DNA from 2 places in the Cohnella herbarum genome. Region 1 is predicted to be linked to the other one. Evidence: riboswitches for the same ligand, from Rfam matches in the RefSeq annotation. Region 1 holds a riboswitch; the other holds the start of a gene.

What was found. Region 1 has a riboswitch for cyclic di-AMP ahead of HH215_RS13620 (3D domain-containing protein). Riboswitches for the same ligand answer to the same signal wherever they lie in the genome.
Region 2: another riboswitch for cyclic di-AMP. It lies ahead of HH215_RS31295 (CAP domain-containing protein); the one in region 1 lies ahead of HH215_RS13620 (3D domain-containing protein).

What each region holds. Positions count from the first base shown of each region.
Region 1 covers NZ_CP051680.1:3,077,360-3,085,023, reverse strand. Annotated here, with positions in the region: gene HH215_RS13635 (TrkH family potassium uptake protein) at 1-184, shown strand, start outside; gene HH215_RS13630 (potassium channel family protein) at 199-861, shown strand; gene HH215_RS13625 (polysaccharide deacetylase family protein) at 928-1,752, shown strand; gene HH215_RS13620 (3D domain-containing protein) at 1,892-2,545, opposite strand; cyclic di-AMP (ydaO/yuaA leader) riboswitch at 2,551-2,712, opposite strand; gene HH215_RS13615 (LysR substrate-binding domain-containing protein) at 2,820-3,737, opposite strand; gene HH215_RS13610 (succinate dehydrogenase cytochrome b558 subunit) at 3,907-4,578, shown strand; gene sdhA (succinate dehydrogenase flavoprotein subunit) at 4,597-6,354, shown strand; gene sdhB (succinate dehydrogenase iron-sulfur subunit) at 6,358-7,143, shown strand; gene HH215_RS36060 (hypothetical protein) at 7,221-7,547, opposite strand.
Region 2 covers NZ_CP051680.1:7,455,544-7,463,207, reverse strand. Annotated here, with positions in the region: gene tsaE (tRNA (adenosine(37)-N6)-threonylcarbamoyltransferase complex ATPase subunit type 1 TsaE) at 1-157, opposite strand, end outside; gene thiL (thiamine-phosphate kinase) at 166-1,191, opposite strand; gene HH215_RS31310 (hypothetical protein) at 1,315-2,223, opposite strand; gene HH215_RS31305 (GyrI-like domain-containing protein) at 2,220-2,714, opposite strand; gene HH215_RS31300 (VOC family protein) at 2,746-4,002, opposite strand; cyclic di-AMP (ydaO/yuaA leader) riboswitch at 4,221-4,351, shown strand; gene HH215_RS31295 (CAP domain-containing protein) at 4,358-5,140, shown strand; gene HH215_RS31290 (hypothetical protein) at 5,208-5,588, opposite strand; gene HH215_RS31285 (FAD-dependent oxidoreductase) at 5,729-6,292, opposite strand; gene HH215_RS31280 (H-type small acid-soluble spore protein) at 6,405-6,587, opposite strand; gene HH215_RS31275 (hypothetical protein) at 6,584-6,760, opposite strand; gene ku (non-homologous end joining protein Ku) at 6,879-7,664, shown strand, end outside.

The sequences.
Region 1 (7,664 bases):
CGCGTTCGGTACGGTCGGCTTATCGATGGGTCTAACCGGAGATTTGACCGTCGCTGGAAAAATCATCATTATCCTTATGATGTTTATGGGGCGGTTAGGTCCGCTGACTTTGACATATGCGCTTGGACGAAAGCAAGGGCGGGCCTTGTATCGTCATGCGGAAGGTAAAATTATTATCGGGTAGAGGACGGAAATATCATGAAGATGAATCAATTCGTTATTATAGGGTTGGGACGGTTCGGATCGAGTTTAGGCGCGGAGTTGATCAAATTAGGTTATGAAGTGCTTGGCGTGGACCGCGACGAAGAGAAAGTACAAGAACTGTCCAACATTCTTACGCACGCGGTCGTTGCGGACGCTACGGAGGAAGAGGTGCTGCGTTCGATCGGCGCCCGGAACTTCGATTGCGGCGTCGTGGCGATCGGGGACGATATACAGGCGAGTATACTGGCAACGATTCTGTTGAAGGATCTCGGCGTCAAGAAGGTCGTGGCGAAAGCGGTATCCGATCTGCACGGCCGCGTATTGGAGCGGGTCGGCGTGGACAGGATTATCTATCCGGAACGGGATATGGGGGTTCGCGTGGCCCATCAGCTCGTTTCGCCGAACTTGTTGGATTATATCGAGCTGTCCAAGCAATATACGATAGCGGAGCTTGCGGTTCCGGAATGCCTGTCGGGCAAGTCGCTGGACGATGTGAACCCGAGGGGGAGATTCGGTTGCAGCATCGTGGCTATCAACAAACCGAAGGGGATCATCATCGCTCCCGTGGCGAAGGATACCTTATCGAAGGACGACGTGATGGTCGTTATCGGCACGAATGATCAGATCGAGCAATTCCAAGAGTCGATCGGACAATAGCCGGCTGGAAAAGTTATTAGCGAGAGTTGAATGAAATCCATCCCATTCGTTCAGGATATAGTTAGAATGAGCGGTTATGGGGGGATTGGCGAGATGACGATGTCGCGCTTTAGATCGGTGGTGATGGCGCTGGTAAGCGCCGTCACCCTTTTGTCTTTGTTGGGGGATTGTACTGGTGCGCATGCCGCTTATGCAGCTGGAACAACGCAGGTTAAGCCGTCCGGCAATCATTGGTCCGAATATGAACGCAAGTATGAAGGCGTGTTCGTATTGTCCGCGTCCCGGGGTTCGCGCAAAGTCGCGTTAACGTTCGACGACGTGCCGGACCCCCGGTTCACGCCGCAGGTTCTGGACGTCCTGAAAGCCAAGAAGGTTCATGCGACTTTCTTCGTCGTAGGAACCCGCAGCTCGAAACATCCGGATTTAGTCAAACGAATCCACCGGGAGGGCCATAACCTAGGTAATCATTCGTATAGCCACCCTAATTTCTCTAAGCTGAACTTCGCGAAGGTGCAAGAGCAGATCGAACGAGCGGAGCACGTGATCGAGGGGATCGTCGGGTTTAAACCAAGGCTAGTGCGTCCTCCATACGGGGAGATTTTACCAAAACATCTGGACTGGGCGAAAAAAAGAGGATATACGGTAGTGAATTGGGATGTGGATTCATCGGATTGGCGACAGTTAAGCTCGGATCAGGTGTTTCGGAACGTCACCCGCTCGGTACGGCCGGGTTCCGTCGTGCTGATGCATGCCGGAGGCGGACAAGGACAGAGCTTGTCCGGTACGGTCAAGGCGCTTCCGCAAATTATCGACTGGTTGCGCGCGAATCATTACGAGCCCGTGACTTTAACCGATCTGCTGGATATTCCCGAACGCAGAAAAGGGCAGTAAAATCGTACCCGACCGTGGAAATCGGTCAGGTAGGCAGCTTACGAATTGTATGGTTGCGGAGTGAACGGATTAAATAAACCTAGGGTCCGCAATCGGAGCCTAGGTTTATTTATAGCGCGCGATATTCGAATGGCCGGAACTATTCTAAAATGTAGACTTTGACGTTCTGAAAACCGAAACTCGAGACGAAAGAACGGGAACCCGGAACGAAAATATCGATTCGTTTGCCCTTGATCGCGCCACCCGCATCCAATGCCCGCGCGTACATGCCTCCCTGAGGCAAGCCATTGAAATCGTATCCTTCAATGTATACTCTCGTTCCGAAGGCGATGACTTTCGGGTCCACGGCTATCGTTCCGAGCTTAAGCGGATTGCCGAAATAATCGACAGCCCCCCATCCGCCGTTCTCCTCGGCAGCAGCCGAATAAGCCGAAGCTTTAATGTCGATAATTTTGGAGTAAGCGAGCGACTCCGCGGTCGACGTCGATTGCATTTGGACGGGCTTGCTCGAGTCGGCAGCGGCTGTCGCCTTGGAAGCGCTCCCGGAGTTGGCCGTGCTGCTCGGGATCACAAGCTTTAATCCGGTGTAGATATTCAAAGGATCGACGGAAGGGTTCGCGTTCATCAATTTCTGAAGCGGCACTTTGTATTGGGTTGAAAGCTTCCAAAACGTATCGGAATTTTTAGCGGTGTGAGTCGTTGCCGCGTGTGCTGTCAGTCCCGGTAGTGCCAATGCCGCTCCAAGAAGAAGCGCTGAAGATCGTATGCTCAATTTTTTCAAACCGTGTTTCATTACGTATATCCTCCTAGAGATGGGCCGGCGAGGTTAGCTGTCGGATTCGGACTGGGAGATCAGCCCTGCGCGATTGCGCTTCACCCCTGCACATGTATAGGTTCGTTTCGAGTATGTGCTTTTAATACTTGTCCCCCCGCACCTGACGGTTTTGGCCGGAATGTTTTGTTGTTGCGTTCCTAAGAAGGGCGCCCCAACTACCTGTAAAAGGTACCATAGCGAGCAGGCGGTTAAAACAGGAAAAATCAGGAGTCGGACCGATTTTTTCGTTAGATTAAGATTCTTTGAGACGGTTTGCCCCGCGGTCGAAATAGGCGGTCGTTTCCTCGATCAAATAGCGCGTCGAAGGAGCGAGCCAGACCGGGTCGCCGTGAATGAGAGACGTCGTCCGCTTAGTCCCCTCAAGCTCTTTGATGCGCACGAGGTATAAATCGTTATCGATGAGAACTTGCTCGCGCAGGTAAGATTTAGGAAGCAAAGTGCCCGCGCGGCAAGCGGATAATAACCGAATAATGGCCTCGAAAGAGTCGATTTCCATCCGGACATCCGGCTTAAGGTTATATTTTTTTAATAATTCGTCTGTCAGAGTTCGGTACCACGTTCCCGGCGCAAAAAGAATCATCGGAAGGCCGTCGAGATCGGACATTTCCAATTGCGTTCTTTCTAATATAATATGCGTTCTCGGAAGGACGAGGATAAGATGATCTTCAAACAAGGGTAAACTGGTAATAGCGGGATCGTAGATGACGGACGAGGCTACGATTCCGAAATCGACTTTGCGTTCTTTAACGAGCGTGGCGATTTCGTGCGACTTGCCCGTGACGGCTTTAATCTCAAGATTAGGGTGCTTCTCGGTAATTGCGGTAATAAGATCGGGCAGCGTCGTCTGGAGAGTCGTCAAGCTGGCTCCGATCGTAGCTACGTGCGCTTCCGACGATTTGAAAGCGTTCAGTTTCTGTAAATAGCTGCCGTGGAATTGTCGTAACTCAAGCGCGAATTCGTAAGTGACTTGTCCGGCTGCCGTTAGTTCGAGTCGCTTGCCGATTCTTCGGAACAGGTCGACCTCAAGCTCCGATTCAAGCCGGGCTAAACGGCGGGACAGGGCGGGTTGCGACAGGTTTAATCTTTCCGCTGCTTTGTTTAGGCTTGTTTGTTCTACAATCGTCGCGAATAGCCGCATATCTTCGAGCACAGGGAACACCATCCTCTTATGCGTTTTAGTTATAAGTTTTAATATTAAATAAGCAGTTCCATTATAAGCGAAAATAGGGTAACCTTAAAAGCGGTGACAAAATGGTGACGTATGGAAACTTCGTCATCTGAAGTCGAAGCACGGATGCGAAAGGAGATCGAACACAGACATGAAAGGTAATTCTTATTTACCGAGAAAGCTTCATTCGTTGCTTGGCGTAATTCCGCTTGGATTGTTCATTATCGAGCATGCGCTGACGAACTATTCCGCTTACGAAGGCGGACAGGAGGGCTTCACGAAAAGCATCGACTTCTTGAACAGCGTACCTCTTGTATTCTGGCTGGAATTGTTCGTTATCTGGTTGCCCATTTTATTCCATGGGGTATACGGACTGTACATCGCGTATCAATCGAACATTAACACGGGCCGATTCAGCTATGGCCGCAACTGGGCGTTCACGTTGCAACGGATTACGGGGGTAATCACGTTTATTTTCGTGGCATGGCATTTCTACGAAACCCGATTCCAGATTACGCTCGGCAACGTTACGCATGAAGAACTGGGTCAACACATGAACGGAATCGTTAGCGACCCGCTCGTCTTCACGGCTTACATCATCGGCGTAATCGCCGCGACGTTCCACTTCGCGAACGGTTTGTGGGCTTTCTTGGTGAGCTGGGGAATTACGGTTGGCCCGCGCGCTCAGAAAGTTTCCTCTAATATTTGCATGGTCATCTTCGTAATCTTGTCGGCACTGTTCTTGTTGTCCTTGTTCGCATTCCGCGGCGACGAGTTCGCATCGGCTGCAGCAACGGCGTTAAGTTCAGTCTCGATCGGTTAGAGGGAGGAGAAACAAATTATGGCTACTCAAAAAGTAATTGTCGTCGGAGGCGGACTTGCCGGATTAATGGCGACGATTAAAGCGGCGGAAGCGGGAGTTCGGGTCGATCTATTCTCGCTGGTACCGGTTAAAAGATCTCACTCCGTATGCGCGCAAGGCGGTATTAACGGAGCTGTAAATACAAAAGGCGAAGGCGATTCCCCTTGGGAGCACTTTGACGATACGGTGTATGGAGGCGACTTCCTCGCGAATCAACCTCCGGTTAAAGCAATGTGCGAAGCGGCGCCCGGCATTATCCACTTGATGGACCGGATGGGCGTAATGTTCAGCCGTACCCCGGAAGGATTGCTCGATTTCCGCCGGTTCGGAGGAACGCAATATCACCGTACGGCATTCGCCGGAGCTACGACGGGACAGCAACTGTTGTACGCGCTGGACGAGCAGGTTCGGCGTTGGGAAGTCGCGGGACTGGTGCAGAAATTCGAGCATTGGGAATTTACGGGAGCGGTCATCGATGACGACGGAGTTTGCCGCGGGATTTCCGCGCAAGATCTGCGCACGATGGAATCGGTCACGTTCCGCGGCGATGCGGTCATTCTGGCCACCGGCGGTCCCGGGATTATTTTCGGCAAAACGACGAACTCCGTAATCAATACGGGAACGGCGGCGAGCGCGGTTTATCAGCAAGGCGTGCATTATGCGAACGGGGAGTTCATTCAGATTCACCCGACCGCGATTCCCGGCGACGACAAAAACCGTCTCATGAGCGAATCGGCAAGGGGAGAAGGCGGCCGGATCTGGACCTATAAAGACGGCAAGCCTTGGTACTTCCTCGAAGAAAAATATCCGGCATACGGTAACCTCGTTCCGCGGGATATCGCGACTCGCGAAATCTTCGACGTGTGCGTAAACCAGAATCTCGGCATCAACGGCGAGAACAGAGTTTATCTCGATCTTTCGCATAAGGATCCGAAGGAGCTTGACGTTAAGCTTGGAGGAATTATCGAAATCTACGAGAAGTTCACCGGAGACGATCCGCGGAAAATTCCGATGCAGATCTTCCCGGCGGTTCACTATTCGATGGGCGGCTTGTGGGTCGATTACAATCAAATGACGAACGTTCCGGGGCTATTCGCTTGCGGAGAGTGCGATTATCAATATCACGGCGCGAACCGTCTCGGCGCGAACTCCTTGTTGTCCGCGATCTTCGGCGGCATGGTAACCGGACCGAAAGCGATCGAGTACATCCGTGGATTGAAAAAATCGGCCGAGGACGTATCGGAGAGCGTATTCGAGAACGAGCGCAAAAAACAAGCGAACAAATTCGAGTCGATCCTGAAAATGGACGGCAAGGAAAACGCTTATGTATTGAGCAGAGAGCTCGGCGAATGGATGACGAACAACATGACCGTCGTCCGTTACAACAAGAAGCTGGAAGAGACCATCGGCAAGATCAAGGAACTCAAACAGCGTTACAAAAATATTAATATCAACGATACCGCGAATTGGAATAACGCGGGAGCGGCGTTTACCCGTCAGCTGTGGAACATGCTTGAGCTGGCCGAGGCGATGACGGCAGGGGCGCTTCAACGCGACGAAAGCCGCGGAGCTCACTATAAGCCGGACTTCCCTGAACGCGACGACGATAACTTCTTGAAGACGACTTTAGCGTCGTTTACGCCGGAAGGTCCGCAGATTTCGTACGAGGACGTCGATGTATCGTTGATTAAGCCGCGGAAGCGCGACTACTCCACCAACAAGAAGAAGGAGGGCTAAGTCATGGCGGAAGCTACTACTGCAACGAAAGCGACCACGGCTACGGGTCGTAAAGTCAAGTTCATCATTACGCGACGGGAACGTCCGGATGCCTCCCCATTCACGGAGGAATTCGAAGTTCCGTACCGCCCGAATATGAACGTCATTAGCGCGTTGATGGAAATTCAGCGCAATCCCGTTAAATCCAACGGAGAGAAAACCGCTCCGGTCTGCTGGGAATCCAACTGTCTGGAAGAAGTGTGCGGAGCTTGCTCGATGGTCATCAACGGCAAGCCGCGCCAAGCGTGCAGCTCGCTCATCGATAAGCTGGAGCAGCCGATTCGCTTGGAGCCGATGGCGACTTTCCCTGTCGTAAGGGATTTGGTCATCAACCGCGAACGGATGTTCAACGCGCTTAAGAAGGTTAAAGCTTGGATTCCGATCGACGGTACGTACGATCTTGGACCGGGTCCTCGCATGGCCGAATCGAAACGCCAATGGGCTTACGAGCTGTCCAAGTGCATGACTTGCGGCGTTTGCCTCGAGGCTTGCCCGAACGTCAACGATAGGAACAGCTTCATCGGCCCGGCGTCGATCTCGCAAGTTCGCTTGTTCAACGCCCATCCAACGGGCGAAATGAACGCTCACGAGCGTCTTGACGCGCTGATGGAAGAAGGCGGCATCGAAGGCTGCGGTAACTCGCAGAACTGCGTTCGCTCCTGTCCGAAAGGCATCCCGCTAACGACTTCCATCGCGGCGATGAACAGAGACACGACCAAGCAACTGTTCAAGCAATGGCTTGGCATGTAATACAAAGAAACGCCGCCTTCCCTTCGGGGAGGGCGTTTCTTGTTTGGGGGAACTTTGGCAAACTTGGCAAAACTCGACTAGCTCCAGTAACTCCAGTAGCCCCAGTAAAATCCAGTAGCTCCAGTAGCTCCAGTAGCCCCAGTAAAATCCAGTAGCTCCAGTAGCCTAAGTAGCTCGAGTAGCTCCAGTAGCTCCAGTAGCTCCAGTAGTCCCAGTAGTCCCAGCAGCCTCTTTAGCTCCATTAGCCTCAGTAGCTCCAGTAGTCCCAGCAGCCTCTTTAGCTCCAGTAGCCTCAGTAGCTCCAGTAAATCCAGTAGCCTAAGTAGCTCGAGTAGCTCGAGTAGCTCCAGTAGTCCCAGTAGCCTCTTTAGCTCCAGTAAATCCAGTAGCCTCAGTAGCTCCAATAGTCCCAGTAGCTCCAGTAGCTCCAGTAGCTCCAGTAGCTCCAGTAGCTCCAGTAGCTCCAGTAGCTCCAGTAGCCCCAGTAGCTCCAGTAGTCCCAGTAACTTCCAGTAGCCTCC
Region 2 (7,664 bases), 4.0 Mb from region 1:
AACGCGTTTTACCTGCGCCTAAGTCGCCGTCCAACGCAATAACGTCTCCGGGTCCCGCAAGCTTGGCCACCGCTTCGGCAAACTCTACCGTGCTCTTCTCGGCAATCGCTTCCCGAACGTACTTCGTCGGCGAATCGTTCGTTAATTTCCGTTGCATGATTTCCTTTACCCCTTCGGAAAATGATTATAACCGCGCTTGCTTACCGGCTTGGTCGCTCCCGCCGCCGTTTCTGCGAACACTCCCGGCAATCCCTCTTCCACTTCGCCGATGATAAACAACGGAATGCCTTCCGATCGAAAACGCTCCTTCATCGCTTGTTCGTATTCCCGGTCGGCGGTGCCTAGAAGTACGTAATCTTCCCCGCCATAGAGAACGAAATCTAGCGGATCCAAGCCATTATCGCGAGAATACGCGGCGAGTTCGCCGGAGAGCGGCAATTGCGTTTCCTTCAGCCGCAATCTCACGCCCGAAGCTTCCGCGATTTCCCAGGCTTCGCTGGCAACGCCGTCGCTTACGTCGTTAAGCGACGCTCCCCATCCTTGTTCCAACAAAAGGCGGCCCGCCTTGACCGATGGAATCGGACGTTGATGGGCTTGAATGAGCCTTGACGGAGTCGGAAGCGAAGATTTCTCGGAATGTCCGTTTCTTAGCATGCCGTGCAGTCCCCCCGCCGACAAGCCCGTAGGCCCGGTTAGGAACACGAACTGCCCTGCTTTTGCGCCATCTCGGCGAATCGCTCGGCCGGCTTCGACGGTGCCGATGAGCGTTACCGCTACGACAAGATGCGTTGGAGCCGAGGTAGTATCTCCACCGATGACTGCCACCCCGTATCTTTCCGCGCAAGCATATATACCGTCGTACAGCCGTTTCATACGTGCTGCGTCCCAAGAAGGAGGAACGCATACCGATACCAGCGCGAACTTCGGAAAGCCGCCCATCGCCGCGATGTCGCTCACGTTAGCCGCAAGCGCTTTGTACCCGATATCCTCGGCACCCATCGTCTCGTTGCGGAAATGAACTTCTTCCACCATCGTATCCATGGCAAGCAACCATTCCTGTCCAGGTGAATCGGTCACGACGGCCGCGTCGTCTCCGATGCCGAGCGTAACGCCTGCCCGGTCAAAGAACTCCTGGGACTGACGACCTTCCGTCCAGGCGCGAATGCGTCCGAATTCGTCCAGTGGCGGCACGGCGTTACCTCTTTTCGTCGTCATTTTGTCCTTAATTATATCGGGGTGCGCCTGAACATGCAAAGACCCGTTCGGCAGGCGTTGCCGATCGGGTCTTGAAAGCCATATGGCCGAATGACCTCTTTATTCCGTGTCGAGCCGACCGAATCTCCGCAACGTTCGTAAGGAGTTTAACGTTATAATCCCCTGCCATTCCGTCTTGGCCGTCTCCCATTCGTCCTCGAACCTTCCCCAAGTCCAGTTCGGCAACCAAGTTCCGTCCGCTCCCTGGGATTCGATCATCTGATCGAGGTCTCCAGGAATAACCGCTTCATATTTCGCGTAGTAACGGGATTTCGGTGAATCCACGAGCATTAGGGGAGGACAACCGTATCCGATGCGATCTTCTGGCATCCTCGCTACGCAATTGTCGATAAACTCGTCGAGCTTATTGCCGATCGCTTCGTACGCCTCCTTCGATAGGGTATTCGCCCAACGGACATAACATAACATTTCATGCATTTCTTTTAGATCGCTTTTTTCCTGCAAATATTGCGATGCATAGTCGTTTAACTCGGCTGTCAGATCCGAATGTCCGGCAACCGGAACTACATTGAAGTATCCGACGATTTCCGCGTTCGGATTTCCCCAGTGATCTTCGAATGCGCCGTAGTTCCACCAAATGGCTCTTGAGGATAACTCCGCTTCCTTCGGTATGATGTCCCAGCCAGTCCGGTTATCGTTATAGGAGTTCACCAAGTATTGCATGGCGCGCCCGATCATTGCCTCGTTCCGTATATTCTCGCTCAGCAATAGCTGAAGCGCGGTCGTCGTTGCCAGAGCCGATGAGGCCGCGCACCGAAGATCCGGTTCCAATGCCCGACCGAATCCTCCGTCATCGTTCTGAAATTTCTCTAACTCGAGATAGACATCCTCAATAGAGCCCCGCTCGAACTCATATCGGAACAAAGCAGCCTCCAGCTTCCTTGCGCCGCCCGTTAATAAAAACTGCCGTGCTCTTCCAAACGCTTCCCTGCCAAGCTTTTTCGTCATGATTGCACGTTCTCCTTTATCGGAGCATAGATATCGAAGTCGAACTCATCGATCTCGTCCGCCGGCACGAGGAACGGATTGATCGGCTTCAAGCGATTGGCCTCGTATCCGTAAGAACCTTCGTTCATATCTCGCTCGTACCCTTCGGTCCGAAACCAATCGGTCAGAAAGGCGTAAGTCTCCTCTAACCTTTCTCTATTGCCTTTCACCGTTATTTTGGCGAACTTACGCCCGGGAATCGTTATCGTCTCCAACCCATCCGGAAGGTCATCAAAGCCGCCGACCTCCACTCCCGTCCATAACGTAGTCACGCCCGTCGACCATTGCCATTCCGGAATGATCACATGCCCGAATTCGTCGTTGCATACGGCGGGGTGGTTCTTCAACAGCTCTTGAACGCGTTGCCACGCTAATCTAACTTCTTTCCCATTGCACTCGCTTCGGATTACGGCGACTCTTAACGGTTGTTTTTGTTCGATGGATACCCGCAACGAAACCCCTCCCTTAAATTCGAATATTTACTTATCGACCTTGGCACACCATAATCAAGTTCCCGTCCGGATCTTTCAAGACGAAGAAGGATATTTCGCCATGCCGCTCTAGCTCTCCGTGAAATGTCATCCCTTGATCGGCGGCAAAATCGTAAGCGGAATCGATATCGTCGGTATCGAACATAAAGAGAATTTCGAATGCTTCATGATTGCGGTACCGGTTGTCGTCTAATAAAAGCGAAGCTCCACGCGTTACCGGAACGGAATAAACCGACTGCTTAACCGACTCTTCATCCAGTGGCACTCCAAGCAGTTCGCAGTACCAGCTTGCCGCTTTCTCCATATTCTTCACATTGACGAATACTCCGCCTATGTTAGCCTTCACCGGGCTGTCCGTAACGGGAAGCCCATACTCCTTGCCTCCGTCCGCGCTCCAACAAACCATGACGGCTTTTCCTTCCGGATCATAGAAATTAAAATACGCCATCCCATCGAAACGATGGGGTTCGGACAGCACTTGCGCCTTCCTGCAGATGTATGCGTAAGCACGATCGATGTCCGATGCCGCTAACATAACGAGCGGTTTCTCTTGCTGCCAGTCCGGATTGTTATGGTTGTTGGCATCCGAGTCGAGAACGAGCCCCGTACCGGGCAAATCAAACCAGTATACCGGACCTCCGTTCATCCGTTCCTCCATAATCGGTAATCCTAGCAGCTTGCTATACCACTCTGTCGCTCGCCTTAAATCCGTCACGTGGACGAACAAACTCGCCGCTCGATTTTCAATGGGCAACTCGTGTTTTCTACGAATAGAAAACCACAATTCCATGACCGAATCCGGGTTATCGTTGCCTTTGTACCGATCGTCATATAATTCGAAATGGACTCCGCCGGCCGGCTCGTAATCGGAATTCGGAAGCCAAGCGCTTTCGTAATATTGAAAGGCCTCTCCAATTTCATCAATAGGCCCTCTTCGCTGTATGACGCAGTACAGACCGCCTGCGAACGATTCGGCCACCATCCCCTCGGGGATATTCCCGATTGCGGCGACTCCTGCCCCGGCAATGTAATCGAAGGCTTGCCCCGGCATATCCTCCGGTCCGAATATACACATCCCGTAGCTTTTTCCGTCGAAATGGAGGATTTCTTCCCCGCGAGTGTTAAAGCGCTGCCAAAGCTTGCTGATTTCGTTTTTAGAATTCGGCGTATGATGCTTCGGCGTATACCGAATCTTCTCCCCTACTACGTTAAACGGTTCTTTCCACGCGATGCGCGCTTCGAGTTTCATTCTTTTGCTCCCTTCGATTTACGTGCAATGCCGGTTTAGTCTCGCCACCCTTATACGAATATACATTCGCCTTTTTTACTGGGAATTCCTGCTTAATGGATTATGAGAATAATATTATTTGAGATTCTAAACGCCGCCAAGTCAACAAAAACGGGCGTCGATCGTTCCGCTTGGCAGGATTTATGAAATGATTTCGCTTCCGCTAGCTGATAGACTTTGAGATATTCCAGCCGAAGTCCACAACGGACGCGGAGAACCCACCACCATGGGGTGAAGCCGCGCAACATGCGGCGGGGCAACTTTGGTCCTAACCCGACAGCTAACTCCGCAGGCAAACAAGGGAGGAACATCATTCATGAACAAGCATCACAAGCACAATAAAGGTCTGAAGAAGACTCTCATATTAGGTACGTTGGCACTCGCCGTATCCATTCCGACAGGCATTGGCGCAGCATCCGCGGCAGGCACGTCCGGAAGCAACTACGCGCAGACAACAACGATCACGCAAGTCACGAGCCGTCTAGGCATCGATCTGAACACGCTATTGCAACAAATCATGCAAGGCAAATATCCCGTCGTATCCAAACCCGGAACAGGCACGGAAAATTCGGGCAACGGTCAAGTGACGCAGCCTAGCAAACCGGGTACGGGTTCCGGCAACGGTCAAGTGACTCAACCGAGCAAGCCTAGCACCGGAACAGGTTCCGGTACAGGTAATGGAACGGGCGCAGGTTCTGGAACAGGCACAGGTTCTGGAACGGTTGCTACATCCGCTTACGCTACCGAAGTCGTATCTATCGTTAACCAAGAGCGCGCGAAAGCAGGCTTGAGCGCGTTGAAAATGTCGAATGCCACGCTAACGAAAATGGCGTTGGACAAAGCGAAAGACATGTACAATAACGGTTACTTCGACCACAATTCTCCGACTTACGGTTCGCCGTTCGACATGATGAAGCAATACGGAATCAGCTACAGATATGCCGGCGAGAATATCGCCAAAGGTCAGCGTACTCCGCAAGAAGTCATGACGGCATGGATGAACAGCTCCGGTCATCGCGCGAACATTCTGAGCGCGAACTTCACGACGATCGGCGTAGCTTATTATAACGGCGTATGGGTTCAAGAATTCATCGCATAGTAAAAACCGAAAAGGCATCGCGAACCGCCCATGCGGATTGCGATGCCTTTTTTTTTACATGAAACCATCAAACAATTCGTTTCAACTGAGCTTCTTGCTCAATCGACCTGGACGAGAGCAATTCGATGATCCGCTGCTGGCTCTCCTGAATAGCCTCATAACGCTTAACGCTCTCGTTTGTTTCCAGTACAGCCCGTTTAATCAGTTGAGAATCTTCTTCTAATGCTTCTAAGCGTGTTTCTACCTGATCTAACCGCGTCTCCACGTTCTCTAACCGCGTTTCCATTCGATCTAGCCGTACTTCTACCCGGTCTAACCGCTCTTCTACTCGATCTAACCGCTCTTCTACTCGATCTAACCGTGTTTCAATCCGCTCTAATCGTTGATGAACAGGCGCTAATTCTTCTCGAATAACGGATTGTAACATATCCTTTAATTCGTGATTCATTGTTCCAACTCCCATCATCCATGTACGGATGATTGTACCAGAAATTTGGTCGCCGTACGAATGAAATATGTTGCTTCCTGTAGAATAAAACATCCCATCCGTTCAAAGAACGAAATGGGATGGACAGGATCATGATCTATTTAAGACTTCAATACGTCATGGTCGACGTAACGCTCGCCATTGATCTCGCTAATGACGTTAATCGCGACTTTAGCGCCGTCTCCGGCGGTAATAATCGTGTGCATGCTAACTCCGGCCACGGTACCGGCAGCCCAGATATTGTCGATGCTCGTCTTGCCTTCCGGCGTGCAATCGACGATCGTCTTGATCCGCGGCTCCGTTCCCGGCTTCGTGCGAACGCCGCTAGCCTCGGCTGCGTCGACGAACATCCCCGTAGCCAGAATAACATGACCCGCTTCGTACGTTTCTCCCTCGGTCTCGATCTTGATGAAACCGTCCCCTGCCGTTAGCTTCGTAGCTTTCGCGACTACGAATTCCGCTCCGAATTTCGCGGCTTGTCTTTTACCGGCCGCGACGAGGTCGGGACCCGAGATTCCCTCTGTTCCATAGTGATTTTCCAACCAAGCTCGTTTCGTTACGCTTTGGTCACTATCGATAACGAGCGTTTTCTTCCCTGCCTTCGCAGTGAAGATTGCCGCGCTCGCGCCTGCCGGACCTCCGCCGATAATGGCGATATCGTACATAACAACCACTCCTTAAGGGATATTATGGAACTCACCTTATTGTAGCACGAGCTTGACCTGCTTTCAAAAAGTAAGCCCATCGTATCTCCCGGTCGTTACGCTTCCTTCGACATTAATGCTCCTTCAGCCGCTCGACGCCTACCGTCTGTGTATCGGTCGGATTTTGTCCGACTTGCACCGTCGCCACGCCGTTCTCGACGTCCACTTTTTCTATCCACACCGATTGTCCGTCATCTAATCGAACGGCGATGTTATCCGAGGAATCGTAAATCTCCTGCGCTCTTTGAGCATTCACGGAATATCCTCCTCCATCGTTCCCGTCGTCGTTTCCGAAATTAATCCGTTCTGCAACGTGACTTGCCCTCCGCCTAAACCTTCGTTAATCATGCGATCAACGTCCATGTCGTAAACGTCTCTTCCCTCGTGCATCGAATCCGCGACCACTTGATCCTTATTTTCCGTATCCATGTTGGCGATCTACCTCCCGATATTGACTTTTCGACCTTTTCCAATATTCCCTGCACGGTTGGTTTCCATGCGGAGTGGGAACCTTAAGACGACGAAAAAACGAAAAGGAGATCCGCCCATGCATACCGTGTGGAAAGGCGCCATCAGCTTCGGATTGGTACACGTCCCCGTCAAAATGTTCACCGCTACCGAAGACAAGGACATCCACTTGCGAATGATCCATAAGGAGTGCGGCACGCCAATCTCGAACGTTCGAACTTGCCCTCATTGCGAGAAGGAAGTCCAATGGGATGAAATCTCGAAAGGGTACGAGTATGAGAAGGGCAGGTTCGTCTTATTCGATTCCGATGAACTCGATGCCATCAAGCCGGAAAATACGAGAACGATTCAAATCCTGGATTTCGTCGATTTGACGGAAATCGACCCGCTGTATTACCAGAAGGCTTATTATTTATCTCCGGATCAAGCCGGGTCGGGGGCATACAATCTGTTGCTGGAAGCGATGCGCCAATCCGGCAAAATCGGCATTGCCAAAATTGCGATCCGCAGCAAAAGCAGCCTCGCGGCCATTCGAGCCGTCGACAATTGCATCTGCATGGAAACGATGCATTATCCGGATGAAATCCGTTCGTTGCAGCTAGTGCCGAATTTACCCGAACAGACGACGGTGAACGAACGGGAGCTTACTATGGCGAAAATGCTAATCGAACAGCTATCGACGCCATTCGATCCGAACAAGTATACCGACGATTACCGAATCAGCCTTCAGGAAGCTATTCAGCGTAAAATATCCGGAGAGGGCCCCGACATCGTTACCGCTCCCGCCGCGGAAAAAACGAACGTTATCGATCTCATGGCCGCGCTTCAAGCAAGCTTAGAGGCGGTTAAGCCAGCCTCGACGCCA